Regions from separate parts of the Oerskovia sp. Root918 genome, predicted to be linked through region 3. Evidence: riboswitches for the same ligand, from Rfam matches in the RefSeq annotation. Region 3 holds a riboswitch; each other region holds the start of a gene.
The links. A riboswitch is a leader RNA that binds a small molecule or an ion and turns the genes downstream of it on or off. The one in region 3 is predicted to bind thiamine pyrophosphate.
Positions count from the first base shown of each region.

Region 1: another riboswitch for thiamine pyrophosphate. It lies ahead of thiC (phosphomethylpyrimidine synthase ThiC); the one in region 3 lies ahead of thiD (bifunctional hydroxymethylpyrimidine kinase/phosphomethylpyrimidine kinase).
Region 2: another riboswitch for thiamine pyrophosphate. It lies ahead of ASE27_RS01005 (thiamine ABC transporter substrate binding subunit); the one in region 3 lies ahead of thiD (bifunctional hydroxymethylpyrimidine kinase/phosphomethylpyrimidine kinase).
Region 4: another riboswitch for thiamine pyrophosphate. It lies ahead of thiO (glycine oxidase ThiO); the one in region 3 lies ahead of thiD (bifunctional hydroxymethylpyrimidine kinase/phosphomethylpyrimidine kinase).

Region 1 covers NZ_LMJG01000015.1:154,091-157,508, forward strand. The annotation lists gene thiC (phosphomethylpyrimidine synthase ThiC) at 1-1,565, opposite strand, end outside; TPP riboswitch at 1,556-1,665, opposite strand; gene ASE27_RS15940 (hypothetical protein) at 2,259-3,418, opposite strand, start outside.
Region 2 covers NZ_LMJG01000001.1:225,408-228,825, reverse strand. The annotation lists gene ASE27_RS01010 (iron ABC transporter permease) at 1-223, opposite strand, end outside; gene ASE27_RS01005 (thiamine ABC transporter substrate binding subunit) at 229-1,320, opposite strand; TPP riboswitch at 1,379-1,504, opposite strand; gene ASE27_RS01000 (DUF4235 domain-containing protein) at 1,674-1,943, shown strand; gene ASE27_RS00995 (serine hydrolase) at 2,011-3,418, shown strand, end outside.
Region 3 covers NZ_LMJG01000011.1:388,359-391,776, reverse strand. The annotation lists gene thiD (bifunctional hydroxymethylpyrimidine kinase/phosphomethylpyrimidine kinase) at 1-1,289, opposite strand, end outside; TPP riboswitch at 1,281-1,381, opposite strand; gene ASE27_RS09380 (HEAT repeat domain-containing protein) at 1,523-2,350, shown strand; gene ASE27_RS09375 (DUF389 domain-containing protein) at 2,384-3,364, shown strand.
Region 4 covers NZ_LMJG01000016.1:134,204-137,621, reverse strand. The annotation lists gene guaA (glutamine-hydrolyzing GMP synthase) at 1-834, opposite strand, end outside; gene thiE (thiamine phosphate synthase) at 908-1,528, opposite strand; TPP riboswitch at 1,736-1,813, shown strand; gene thiO (glycine oxidase ThiO) at 1,820-3,130, shown strand; gene thiS (sulfur carrier protein ThiS) at 3,214-3,418, shown strand, end outside.

The DNA.
Region 1 (3,418 bases), on a different contig from region 3:
GCGGTCTTGGCGGGCTCGGCCGGCAGCGTCTCGTCGTGGAAGGCGCGGGCGGTGTCGGGGTCGAGGGAGAGCGCGAACTGGTCGTGCCAGCGGAACTCGAACCGGGCACGGGACAGCGCGTCGTCCCGCAGCTGCGCACGCGGGTGCCCCTTGGCCAGGTCGGCGGAGTGCGCCGCGATCTTGTACGTGATGACCCCCGTCTTGACGTCGTCACGGTCGGGCAGCCCCAGGTGCTCCTTGGGCGTGACGTAGCAGAGCATCGCAGTCCCGGCCTGGGCGATGATCGCGGCCCCGATCGCGGACGTGATGTGGTCGTAGGCGGGCGCGATGTCGGTCGCGAGCGGGCCGAGCGTGTAGAACGGCGCCTCCTCGCACAGCTCCTCCTCGAGGCGCACGTTCTCGACGATCTTGTGCATGGGGACGTGCCCCGGGCCCTCGATCATGACCTGCACGCCGTAGGACTTCGCGACCTTGGTCAGCTCACCCAGCGTTCGCAGCTCAGCGAACTGGGCCGCGTCGTTGGCGTCCGCGATGGACCCCGGTCGCAGGCCGTCGCCGAGCGAGAACGTGACGTCGTAGTCGCGCAGGATCTCGCACAGCTCCGCGAAGTGCGTGTACAGGAACGACTCCTGGTGGTGCGCGAGGCACCACGCGGCCATGATCGAGCCGCCGCGGGACACGATGCCCGTGACACGGCGCGCGGTCAGCGGGACGTAGCGCAGCAGGACGCCCGCGTGCACGGTCATGTAGTCGACGCCCTGCTCGGCCTGCTCGATCACGGTGTCGCGGTAGATCTCCCACGTGAGCTTCGCGGGGTCCCCCTTGACCTTCTCGAGCGCCTGGTAGAGCGGCACCGTCCCCACGGGGATCGGGGAGTTGCGCAGCACCCACTCGCGGGTCTCGTGGATGTCCTTGCCCGTCGAGAGGTCCATGAGGGTGTCGGCGCCCCAGCGCGCGGCCCACACCATCTTCTCGACCTCCTCCTCGATCGAGGAGGTCACGGCCGAGTTCCCGATGTTCGCGTTGATCTTCACGCCGAACGCCTTGCCGATGATCATGGGCTCGATCTCGGGGTGCCGACGGTTGGCCGGGATCACCGCCCGGCCACGCGCGACCTCGTCGCGCACGAGCTCGACGTCGACGCCCTCGCGGGCAGCGACGAAGCGCATCTCGTCGGTCACGACCCCGGCGCGCGCCCAGGCGAGCTGCGTCCGGGCGCCGCCCGTGCCGCGCTCGGTGGGGACGGCGTCGGGCCGGAGCCAGGACGCCCGCAGGGCGGGCAGGCCGCCCGCGAGGTCGAACGCCGCGGGGTCGTCCGACTCGGTGTAGGGGCCAGAGGTGTCGTACAGGTCCAGGTGCTCGCCGTTGCTCAGGAGCACGCGGCGCTCGGGGACGCGCAGGTGCTCCGCGCCCGGGACCGGGTGGTGGACCTTGGCGGACCCCGCGATGGGTCCGGTCGTGATGGTGTGCGCGGACGACCCGGTGGTCGCGGCGGGCACGGTGGGTGCAGCTGGTGCAGCGGCGGCGGGCCCGGTGGTTGTGGGCACAGCGGTCTCAGAGCTCATGGCTCTCTCCCTACGTCGGCATGATCCGAACAGGTTCGAACGGTCGGCGGCGCTGAGCCGCCCTCTCAGCTCGCTGCTGCGAGCTCCCGTGGGTGTGTGGAGTTGTGGGTCGTGCTGGTGGTGCGGTGGTGCTGGGTCGTGCGGTCGTCACCGTAGCGCACGGCGCCGGGCGTCGGCGCACCTGTCCCGCGTTCGGCGCTCACGGCCTCACTGCTCGAGCAGCGACCTCGGTGATCTGTCCGTCCTCGGCGATCGTCCTCACCAAGTCGACGTCCGTCGCCTGCCCGAGCGCGAGGACATCCGGTACCCACTGACCCTCGTCGGCAACAGGCGCCGCCGAACAGCCAACCACCAGCACACTCAGCAGGCCAGTGGCGACGCCAGCCAGGCCGACCTGCATCGCAAGGTCGGCCTGGCCAGAACAGATCGGGTTCGCTCAGTGAACCACGTCGAGGTAGCGGTAGGTGATCAACGAGGTCGTGATCGTGCCGGTCTGAGAAATGCTCCTTGCAGATGCCCACCCGCCATAGACCGTTGCACCGCTGCCGGTCGCGGGGTTCTTCCATGACATTCCTGCTCGCGCGCTCGAGCAAGTGTCGTTCCTCACCTTGGAACGCGTGGGCGACTCTACGGCTGTTCCTCACACCCGAGCCCACCGTCCCGGCCCCTCACGAATCTTGCAGCTCTCTGTACTCACCTCTCCTTGAAGTACTTGAAGAGGTGCTTCTCGCGGGTCGTGAGCGCCCCGGCCACGGCCCCGACGAGCACCGCTCCTGCTCCGGCGAGGACGGTCCGCATGCCGATGATCCAGGTGCTCACCTGGTCGGTGGCGAGCCCGTCACCTCCGGCTCCCGCGAGCCACCACAGCGCGGGGACGGTCACGACGATCCCGGCACCGGTCCAGGCGGCGGTCTCGAGGAGCATCTGCCAGGTCAGGGCGGCACGCGGGACCCGGGCGTGCAGGGCCGCGGCGAGCTCGAGGCGGCGCAGCCGTATCGCGACGTATCCCAGGGCCAGGCCCAGGGCGGCCGTGGCGATCGGGGTGGGCTCGGTCAGGCGGCCGGAGAACTCGGCGCTCGCGTCGTAGGTCGCACCGAGCCGGCCGTTGAGCTGCTTCTGGGTGGGTTGCACCTCGGAGGACGGGTCGGCGACGACAGTCGTGCGCAGGAGCGTCGCGGTCTCGGGGTCGACGGGCCAGATCTCGACCCAGCACGAGTCGAACAGCCCCGTGGCGGGTACGGGAGCGACGGCTGCGTAGCCCAGGGCGCGGTCGCGTCCGTCGTCGGGGTACGGGTAGACCGCGCCGAGCCGCGCGGGCCCGGTGGTCGTCGCGATCGAGTCACCGGGGACCGCGCCGAGCGCCTCGGCCAGGTCCGCGGACAGCCACAGGCCCGCCCCGGCGACCCGTCCGCGGTCGAGCGCGCCGAGCAGCCCAGGGGTTGCTTCGAGGCCGGTGAGCTCGCTCGAGGGGAGGTTGAGCGCCCGCAGCGGTTCCCCGGTCCGCAGGGCGCCGGCCGCGTTGACGCCGTCGACCCTGGCGAGGGCCTCGCAGCGTGCCCCGTCGACCTGCCCGGTAGCCTCGAGGATCTGCACGCTCGCGCCCGCGTCACGGTACTCGCGGGCTCCCTCGATAACGCCGACGATCGCCCGCACGTCGACCGCGGCCAGCGCGCCGACGACCACCACGAGCACCGCCGCGAACAGGGTCGCGCGGGTCGTGCCGGTCGCGACACTGCGCCACGCCTCGGACACCACGGACGCGGCCCGCATCGTGCGAGTCCGTCCGGCCCGTGCAGGTTCCCCGCCGTGCCCGACGGCGCCGCTCACCTCCGCGCGGGGGTGCGCTCCGTCGT
Region 2 (3,418 bases), on a different contig from region 3:
TGATCCGCCAGGTCCGCGGCTCGGAGAACACCTCGGCGAAGCCGGAGAGGTCCAAGGAGGCGCCGGCAGCGTCCTGGGTGACGAACCCGCGCGCGATGAGCGTCACGACGGGCCACGCGAAGAACACCCCGAGGAAGAGCAGCGGCAGCCCGGCGGCGAGCCCCCACAGGAGGACCCGCCCGCCGCGCTGCACGGCCGCGGGCAGGCCGCGGCTCACGGGCATCGTGCTCAGCCGATCACCGTCGACGTCCACGCCTTGATCCACTCGTCGCGGTGGGCCGTGATGTCGGCGGGGGCGACCTCGAAGGGCGACGGGGACAGGGGCGCGAACTCGGCCCAGCCCTCGGGCAGCTCGGTGTCCGCGTCCGCCGGGTACATGTACATGTTGTCGGCGATGTCGGCCTGGAACGCGTCGCTCACGAGGAAGTCGACGAGCTTCTTGGCGCCCTCGGGGTTCTTGGCCCCGGTCAGCACGCCCGTGTACTCGACCTGGCGGAAGCACGTGTCGAGCAGCGCGCCCGTGGTGGTCTCGGTACCGTCCTCGGTGACCGTGAACGCGGGCGACGTCGAGTAGGACAGCACGAGGGGGCGTGGGCCCTTGCCCTCGGAGCCGGAGAAGTCGACGTAGTAGGCGTCGGACCACCCGTCGGCGACCTTGACGCCGTTGTCCTTGAGCTTGCTCCAGTAGCCCTCCCAGCCGTCCTCGCCGTAGGCGCCGACGGTCGCGAGCAGGAACGACAGCCCGGGCGACGAGGTCGCGGGGTTGGTCACGACGAGCAGGTCCTTGTACGCGGGCTCGGTCAGGTCGTCGAGCGTCGTGGGCTCGGGGATCCCCGCGGCCGAGAACCAGGCGTGGTCGACGTTGACGCAGACGTCGCCGAGGTCCACGGGGGTGAGCTCGCCGTCGCCCACGGCGTACTGGGTCGCCGAGTCGGCGAGGCCCGAGGGCGTGTAGGGCTCGAGCACGCCCTCGTCGATCGCGCGGGTCGCGAACGAGTTGTCGATGCCGAACACGACGTCGCCGAGCGGCGCGTCCTTGGTCAGGATGAGCTGGTTGACGAGCGCTCCGCCGTCGCCGGGAGCGACCTGCTTGACGGTCAGCCCGGACTCCTTCTCGAACGCGGCGAGGACGTCCTCGCTCACGTTGAAGGAGTCGTGCGTGACGAGCGTGACGGTGCTCGCCTCGGCGCTCGACGAGGTGTCGCCCGCGCCCGTGTCGGTCGTGCCGGCACAGGCCGTGAGGGCCAGCGCGCTGAGCCCGCCGACGAGGCCGAGGCCGATCGTGCGGGCGGTGCCGCGGCGGGTACTGATGGTGTTCATGTGTCCTCCTTGGACGTCACAGGAGGGGGACCTCGCGCACGGGAGGTCCCGTGAGCGAGGCTGGAGAAGCCCGACTTCCTCCACCGGTGCTAACCGGATCAGGTTCGAGGGTCTGCGGTGGTCCGCACTCTCAGCGCCTGTTGCCCGTTGTCTCCGGGCGGTCGGCGCTCCCCTGTCGTTCACCTGCGACTTTACACCGCGGTCCGACGGCGCAGGCAGGGGTCCGGCGTGTGGTCTCGCCCGGGGCGCGCCCCGCCCCGGGCGACGGCTACGGTGGGACCTGAGCTCCGCCGTCGGGCACCTTCACGACGCGCGGCGCGCCCCGCCCGCCTCACCCTCACCTGGAGGTCCACATGGCCGAGAACGAGCAGACCCTCACCGAGAAGGTCGCGACCGTCGCCCTGACGCTGGCCGCGGGCTGGGTCGCGCAGAAGGTCGTGAGCTTCGCGTGGGCCAAGGCCACGGGGCACGACGCCCCCAAGGACCTGGACGACCCCGAGGTCAGCATCATCAGCGCCGTCACCTTCGCCGCGGCCGCTGCGGCCGCGAGCGTGTTCGCCCGCCGTTTCGCGGGGCGCGAGGCCAAGCGCGTCGTGACGCGGCTCGCGGCCCGCGCGTCCTGAGGTCGGGGTCGGGCGGCTCCGGCGGGTCAGCGCCCGCCGCGTCACGGATGTTCCGTAGGGTGTCTCGATGCCCTCCTCTCCTGCCGCCCGACGCCGTCGCTCACCCCTCGTAGGAGGCCTCCTCGTCGTGGGGCTCGCACTGACCGGGTGCTCGTCGTCCGGGAACGGCTCCGAGGTGTCGCCCTCGCCGAGCGTGGCCCCGACCGCGGTCGCGCTGCCGGGCGGCACGGTCGGCAAGGCGGCCGCCTGGGTGCTCGAGGTGCTCAACGCGGACGCGTCCCCCGATGCCGCGACGCTCGATCGGCGGTTCGCCCGGACGTTCCTGGACCAGGTGCCCGCCGCCCAGCTCGTGCCCGTGCTGGACCAGCTCCGCGCGGACCGGGAATGGGTGCCGGTCTCGGTCGACGTCGTCGACGCGGGCGAGAAGCAGGCCGCGCTGACGATCGTCGGGGCGAGCGGGCAGTTCTTCACGATGCAGATCGGTGTCGACGCGGACAGCCGCATCGAGACCCTGTTCTTCGGCCCGGGCGACGACCCGCACCGCGAGCCCGCGGCGAGCTGGGACGAGCTGGGCGAACGCCTCGACGCCGTGGACGCGCAGAGCTCGCTGCTCGTGGCCCAGGTCCTGGACAACGGGACGTGCCAGGCGGTCGAGGAGGCTCCCGGCGGCTCGGACCCGGACGAGGTGCTGCCGCTCGGCTCGATCTTCAAGCTCTACGTGCTGGGCGCGGTGTCGCAGGCCGTCGAGGCCGGGACGCTGACCTGGGACGACGAGCTGACCGTGACCGACGACGTGCGGTCCCTGCCCTCGGGGCAGCTCCAGGACGCGCCCACGGGCACCGCGGTCACGGTGCGCGAGGCGGCCGAGCTCATGATCTCGATCAGCGACAACACCGCGACCGACCTGCTGGTCCAGGCCGTGGGGCGTGACGCCGTCGAACGCGCGCAGGCCACGCTGGGGCACGCCGACCCGTCGCTCAACACCCCGTTCCTCACGACCCGCGACGCGTTCGCGATCGCCTGGGGCTCGCCGTCGCAGGCCACCGGGTGGGCGGCGGCCGACACCGCGGGACGGCGCGCGATGCTCGACGCGCTGCCCGGCGGGCCCCTCGCCGTCGACCCCGCGGGAGTGACCACGCCCGTGTGGCAGGACGACGTCGACTGGTTCGCGACGTCGTCGGACCTGTGCGCCGCGCACGTCTGGTTGCACGACCGCGGCGAGCAGGACCCCGTGGTGCGCGAGGTGCTCTCGGCCAACCCCGGCATCGAGGTCGACACGACGGCGTGGCCCTACGTCGCGTTCAAGGGTGGCAGCGCGCCCGGCGTCCTGGCGGGCTCGTGGCTCGCGGAGGACGCCGCGGGCGACACGTACGTCGTGACCGTGCAGCTCGCGGCCACGGACCCGGCCGTGCTCGCGAACCCGATGGTGCTGGTCGACACCGCGGAGAGCGCGTTCGCGCTGCTGGGTGGGGCGG
Region 3 (3,418 bases):
GACCCGTTCGACGCCGCGTGCAGGTGGTTGGTGTAGGCGGCGGTCACGGGAGAGGGGTCGACGCTCTCGACCGCCCCCCGGTCCATCCCGACGTGCTCGCCCAACCAGTCACGGTGCAGCGCCTGCTCGACCTCGAGCGACTCGACTGCCGCCCCCGCGAAGAACTGCCGGGCCTCGGGCGTCGGCGCGAGCTGGCTCGCCCGCGACAGCACGCGCGAGTACTCGGCGAGGTACGCGGCGTCCTGCGCGAGGTAGAACCCGAAGTCCTCGGCGGCGAGGCTCCCGTCCGCGAGCGCCCGCACGAACCCCATGCTCTCGACGGCCTCGCGCCACCCCTCGATCCGCTCCCAGGCCTCCTCGGAGAACACCTGCCTGCCCAGCGTGGGCAGGTGCGCCAGGTGGTCGACGGGTCCGCGGCCCGTGCCCACCGCCAACGCTCCCCCGGCCCGCAGCGCGCCGGTCAACCAGGTCTTCGCGTCGCGCGTCGCGCTCTCCCAGCCGTCCCGTCGGGGACGCAGGGCGGCGACCGCCGCCGACAGCGAGCACCCGGTCCCGTGGGTGTGCACGGTGTCGATGCGGGCCGCCGCGAAGGTCGTGACGTCGTCGGGCCCGCGCGCGCCCACCAGGGCGTCGGGCGACTCCTCCCCGGTGAGGTGACCACCCTTCAGGAGCACGACGGCGCCGCTCGCCGCGTGCAGGCGCCTCGCCTGGGCGAGGGCGTCGGGCCAGGTGGTCGCGGCCTGCTCGCCGACGAGGACGGCGAGCTCGGGGAGGTTGGGGGTCACGAGGTCGGCGAGCGCGACCAGCTCGCGCACAGCCTGCTCGGCCTCCTCGTCGAGGAGGCGGTGGCCGCTCGTGGCAACCATGACGGGGTCGAGCACGACGAACGGCGGCTGCACACGACGAAGCCACGCGGCGATCGCGCGTGCGTTCGGCTCGTCGGCGACCATGCCGATCTTGACCGCGTCGATCGTGACGTCGTCCGAGACCGCGTCGAGCTGCTCGGTGAGGAAGTCCGCACCCGGGACGTGGACCGTGCGGACGCCGTGCGTGTTCTGCGCGACCAGGGCGGTCGTGACCGCCATGCCGTACGCGCCGTGCGCCGCGAACGCCTTGAGGTCGGCCTGGATCCCGGCACCTCCCGTCGGGTCGGTGCCCGCGATGGACAGGACGCGGGGGCGGGAGGCCTCGGCCCCCGGCGACACGCCGTGCTCGGTCGCACCCCGGGTCCCCGGCGCAGGTGCGGGGGTGGGGGTGGGCAGGACAGGTGCGGTGGCAGCAAGCGACATTGCCGACATCCCTTCGCTAGTGCTAGCTAGATCAGGTTCGACGGGTGTGTTCTCAGCCCGGCTCGTGGGAGCGGGCACCCCGTGTCATTGCAGGGAACTCTAGCGGGCGAGGGGCGTCCTGCCGGCGGCGGTCCGCCTGGTGGCGGCACCTGAGGCGTCGCCCGCCTCTATGCTCACCGCATGGTTCGCTCCGCTCCCGCTCGCCGGCGTCGCTCGCGCCCCTCGGCCTCGCGATGACCGACGACCTGGTCGCCGGGCTCCTCGACCCGGACCCCGAGGTCCACGAGGACGCGGTCGACGACGCCGCCGAGCGAGCCATGAACGACGACCAGGGCGCCGTCGACGCCCTGCGCGACGTCGTGCTGCACGTCGAGCGATACCCGATCGGCACGTTCGAGCGGACTCTCAACCGCCTCTACGCCTTCGCGGACCCATCGCTCGAACCGGCGATGATGCGCGCCCTCGAGTCCGGGGTGTCGGCCACCTGGTACCTCACGGCAGCCTGCGCTCGGGCGGGATTCCGGGGAGCCGTCCCCTACGCCCTCGCCCTGCTCGGCTCCCCCGTCACCTCCGAGCGGAGTGTCGGCTGCGAGGTGCTCGGTGACCTGGACGCGCACGAGGCAGTGCCGCACCTCGTCGCCCGGCTCGGCGACCCCGAGCACGTCGTGCGGGAGGCCGCGGCCGGAGCGCTGGCCGGTCTCGGGGGTGCCGACGCCGTCGACGCGCTGCGCCGCGAGCTCGTCGAGCACCGGTTCCCGCTCCTGGGGTACGTGGCGAACGCCCTGGGCTCGATCGACCCCGACCAGTCGGTCTGGCTCCTCGACCAGGCGTGCGCACCGGACGTCCACACCCGGTACTGGGCGGTCCGTGCCCTCGGGAGAACCGGGAGCGAGCGTGTCCACGAGCGGCTGCTCCACGTCGCAGCAGACCCTGCGGAGGAGACCGTGGCCATCGCGAACGGCAGCACGGTCGCGAGCGCGGCACGCAAGTCCCTGAAGACCTGGCAGCGCGTGGGCCGTGTCCGCACCGGTACACCGAGCGCGAGCGCCGACCCCCTGTGATGCTGGGGACACTCAGACGCCCCGGGAGGCAGCATGCGCGTCACCACGGCCGACGTCCAGCGGATGACGTCCGCGCTGTTCATCAGCGAGGGGCCGTCCTCCCGGTCACGTCAGGCCACGTTCTGGACCCTGCTGATCCTCGCCGCGATCATCGCGTCGGCGGGCGTCGCAGCCGACAGCACGGCCACCGTGATCGGCGCCATGATCGTCGCGCCCCTCATGACGCCCATCGTCGGGACCGCGCTCGCGATCGTCCTCAACGACCACAGGAACCTGACCTCGTCGGCGCTCCTGGTCGTCGCGGGCGCCGCGGGGGTGGTCGCGACCGGGTACGTCGTCGGGCTGTTCGTCCCGATCGAGATCGTCGCGGCGACCAACAGCCAGGTCGCAGGCCGCGTGACGCCCCAGCTCATCGACCTGCTCGCGGCGCTCGCGACCGGGGCCGTCGGTGCGTTCGCCCTGGTGCGCGCCGACGTGTCGGACGCCCTGCCGGGCGTCGCCATCGCGATCTCTCTCGTCCCGCCGCTCGCGGTCGTCGGCCTCACGCTCGAGTCCGGGGCCCCGAACCAGGCCTTGGGGGCGCTGCTGCTGTTCGCGACCAACGTCGCGGCGATCATCGCGACCGGCACGATCGTCTTCCTGCTCTTCCAGGTCCGCACGGCCGCGGGCGAGACCGAGCGGTTCGTCGGCCCCCTGCGAGGCGCGAGCCTCGTCACGGTCGCCGCTGCCCTGCTCCTCGTCGCGGTTCCCCTCAGCACCATCAGCCAGCACGTCCTGCGGCAGAACGCGGACAAGATCGCCGCGGCCCCTGTGGCCCAGGCGTGGGCCGAGCAGGAGAGCTGGACGATCACCGGGATCTCGTTCAGCGGGTCGGTCCTGAGGATCGAAGCGATCGGCCCGGCCCCCGAGGCCGATGCCGCCACCCTGCGCGCAGCGCTCGACGAGGCGGGGCTCGCCGACGTCGACGTCACGCTCGTGATCGGTGGGACGAGGCGACTGCCGGCGACGGGCTGACGGCCCGACTGCCACGCCCGGTTGAGCCCGCCCGGTTGAGCCCGCGCGATGCTC
Region 4 (3,418 bases), on a different contig from region 3:
GAGCTTGACGCCCGTGGCCGCGACGAAGTCGCGCTCGACCTGCTCGACCTCGCCCGCGCGCAGCAGGCCGTGGTCGACGAACACGCACGTGAGCTGGTCGCCCACGGCCTGCTGGACGAGGGCCGCGGCGACCGAGGAGTCGACGCCTCCGGACAGGCCGCAGATGACGCGCGCGTCGCCGACCTGCTCGCGGATGAGCGCGATCTGATCGGCGATGACGTTGCCCGGGGTCCAGTCGCCGGCGAGGCCCGCGCCCTGGTACAGGAAGTTCTCGAGAGCCTTCTGGCCCAGCGGGGAGTGCTTGACCTCGGGGTGCCACTGCACGCCGTAGAGGCGACGCCCGGTGTCCTCGAACGCTGCGACCGGGGAGCCGGCCGAGGTCGCGAGGACCTCGAAGCCCTCGGGGGCCGCGTGGACGGCGTCGCCGTGGCTCATCCAGGCGGTCTGCTGGTCGGGCGAGCCCGCGAGCAGCGCACCGGCCTGGCAGACCTCGACGGCCGTGCCGCCGTACTCGCTGAGGCCGGTCTGCGCGACCGTGCCACCGAGCGCCTTGGCCATGGCCTGGAAGCCGTAGCAGATGCCCAGGACGGGCACGCCGGCGTCGAACAGCGCGGGGTCCACGAAGGGCGCACCCTGCGCGTACACGGACGAGGGACCACCGGACAGGATGATCGCTGCCGGGTTCTTGGCGAGCATCTGCTCGACGGTGAAGGTGTGGGGGACGATCTCCGAGTACACCTTGGCCTCACGCACGCGACGCGCGATCAGCTGGGCGTACTGTGCGCCGAAGTCGACGACCAATACGGGCCGGGGGGCTGAGGGGGTGGGTGTCACCAGCCCAGGATAGTTGGCTCGGCGCCGATCCCCGGCATCGGTCCACGACGTGCGACGGGGATCACTGCGCGCGTCAGGCGGGCAGCCGTCCGCGCAGCTCGCGAGCGGCCCGCTCGGGGTCGGCCGCGCCCGTGATCGCACGCACCACGACGATGCGCTCGGCCCCCGCGTCGAGCACCTCGTCGAGCCGCGCGGCGTCGACACCGCCGATCGCGAACCACGGCGTGGTCGGCGCCGTCGCGGCGACCTGTCGCAGCAGGTCGAGCCCGACGGCGTCGCGCCCCGGCTTGGTCGGCGTCGCCCAGAGCGGTCCCACGCAGAAGTAGTCGACCTCGGGATCCGCCTCGGCGGCCGTGGCCTGGGCGAGCGAGTGCGTCGAGCGGCCCAGCAGCGGGCCCGCACCCAGGAGCGACCGCACCGCGGGCACGGGCAGGTCGCCCTGACCCATGTGCACCACCGGGGCTCCCGTCAGGAGGGCGACATCGGCCCGGTCGTTGACCGCCCACAGCGCCCCGTGCTCGGTCGCGACGCGCGCGACGACCTCCTGCAGCTCGAGCTCGCGCGCGACGTCGAGCCCCTTGTCGCGGAGCTGGACCACGTCGACCCCGCCCGCGAGCGCCGCGTGCAGGAAGTCCTCGAGGTCGCCGCGCTCCTCGCGGGCGTCGGTGCACAGGTACAGCCGGGCCGCCCGCAGGCGCTCGACGGCCGCCGGGCGGGCCCGCCCGGCAGGAGCCGTGGGGCTGGTGCGCTGGGGCGAGGTGTGCTGTCGGGGCTCGGCGTCGCCGGTCGGAGCAGTGGTCACGGCGCCCAGGATAGGCGCGGCCCGCCCGGGACACGGTCGCGGCGCAGCCCGTGGGCACGCCCCGAGCGTGGCCGGCGTGCGTTGTAGGGTGGCCGCGAAGCACGGGAGCCCCGCACGGGGCTGAGAGGGCGAGAGCCGACCGTCGAACCTGATCTGGGTCATGCCAGCGAAGGGAGCGAGCGCATGTGCGCAGCCCTGTCCACCGACCACCCCGCCCTGCCCGCGCGTCCGCCGGGGCGCGACGGGAGCCTGGGGGGCGCGGCGCCGTCGGGCCCCGTGAGGCGCGTCGCGCCCGGCGACCGGACGACGATCACCACGCCCGACGGCGCCACGGACGTCCTCGTCGTGGGCGGCGGCATCGTGGGGCTCACCGCGGCCTGGCGGGCCTCGCGTGCTGGCCTGCGCGTGACCGTCCTGGACCCGGCCCCGGGCGACGGCGCGACCCACGCCGCGGCCGGGATGCTCGCGCCCGTGACCGAGGCCGACTTCGGCGAGGAGACCGCGCTGCGCCTGGGCGCCGACTCGGCGGCACGGTGGCCAGCGTTCGCGGCCGAGCTCGAGGCGGACTCGGGGCTCGACGTCGGGCTGCGCGCGACCGGCACGCTCACGCTGGCCTACGACGGCGACGACCTGGCGCTCGGGCGCCGCGTGCGCGCGCTCCAGGAGGCCTGGGGGCTCGACTCGACCGAGATCTCGGTCGCGGCGGCGCGCGAGCGCGAACCGCTCGTCGGGCCGCGCGTGGCCGGTGCGTTCTGGGCACCGGGCGACCATCAGGTCGATCCCCGCGCGGTGCACCGCGCGCTGACCGCGGCTCTCGCGCGGGACCCGCGCGCCGCCGTCGTGCGCCGCCGGGCGGTCCGGCTGCTGCGCGCGTCCGGACCCGGCTCTCCCGTGACCGGGGCGCTCGACGACGCGGGCGTCGAGCACCGCGCGGGGACCGTGGTCCTCGCGGCGGGTGCGGACTCGGGGGACCTGCTCGCGGACGTCCCCGAGGTGTGCGCCCCGACCCGTCCGGTGAAGGGGCAGACGCTGCGGCTCGACGCCCCCGCGTGGTTCACGCTCGACCACGTGGTGCGAGGGATCGTGCAAGGGCGTCCGGTGTACGTCGTACCGCGTACGCCCGGGCCCGGCGGGCACCGCGAGGTCGTCGTCGGCGCGACGAGCGAGGAGCACCCCGACGACCGGCGCGCGACCGCGGGCGGCGTCTTCGCGCTCCTGCGCGACGCGCGCGCCCTGCTGCCCGGGCTCGACGAGCTGGCCCTCGTCGAGGTCACCCCGCGCGTGCGCCCGGGCACGCCCGACAACCTGCCGTTCCTAGGGCCCACCACCGTCCCCGGCCTGGTCCTCGCCACGGGCCACTACCGCAACGGCGTGCTGCTCGCCCCCGTCACGGGGGCAGCGATCGACGCGGTCCTGACCGGCCAGCCGCTGCCGCCCGCGGTCGCGGCGATCGACCCCCTGCGCTTCTCGCCCACCCCTACCCCCGCGAGATAGAGGGCTCGCGTCGAGGTAGCGGGGTGGGGCCCTCTACCCCGACGGCACACCTCTACCTCGGCTCCCACCTCCCGGAGGACCACATGACCCACCCGACTCCCCCGTCCACGACGACCGGCGCGCGGCCGACGACCCCTCCCGCAGGCATCACCGTGCACCCGCGCTCGACCGCGAGCGCCCTCGTCAACGGCGAGCCCTACCCGCTCACCGCCCCCACGACCGTCGCAGCGCTGGTCGCCGCGCTCCTGCCCGAGCTCGTCGGGGACACCGGGGACGTCCCCCGCGGCG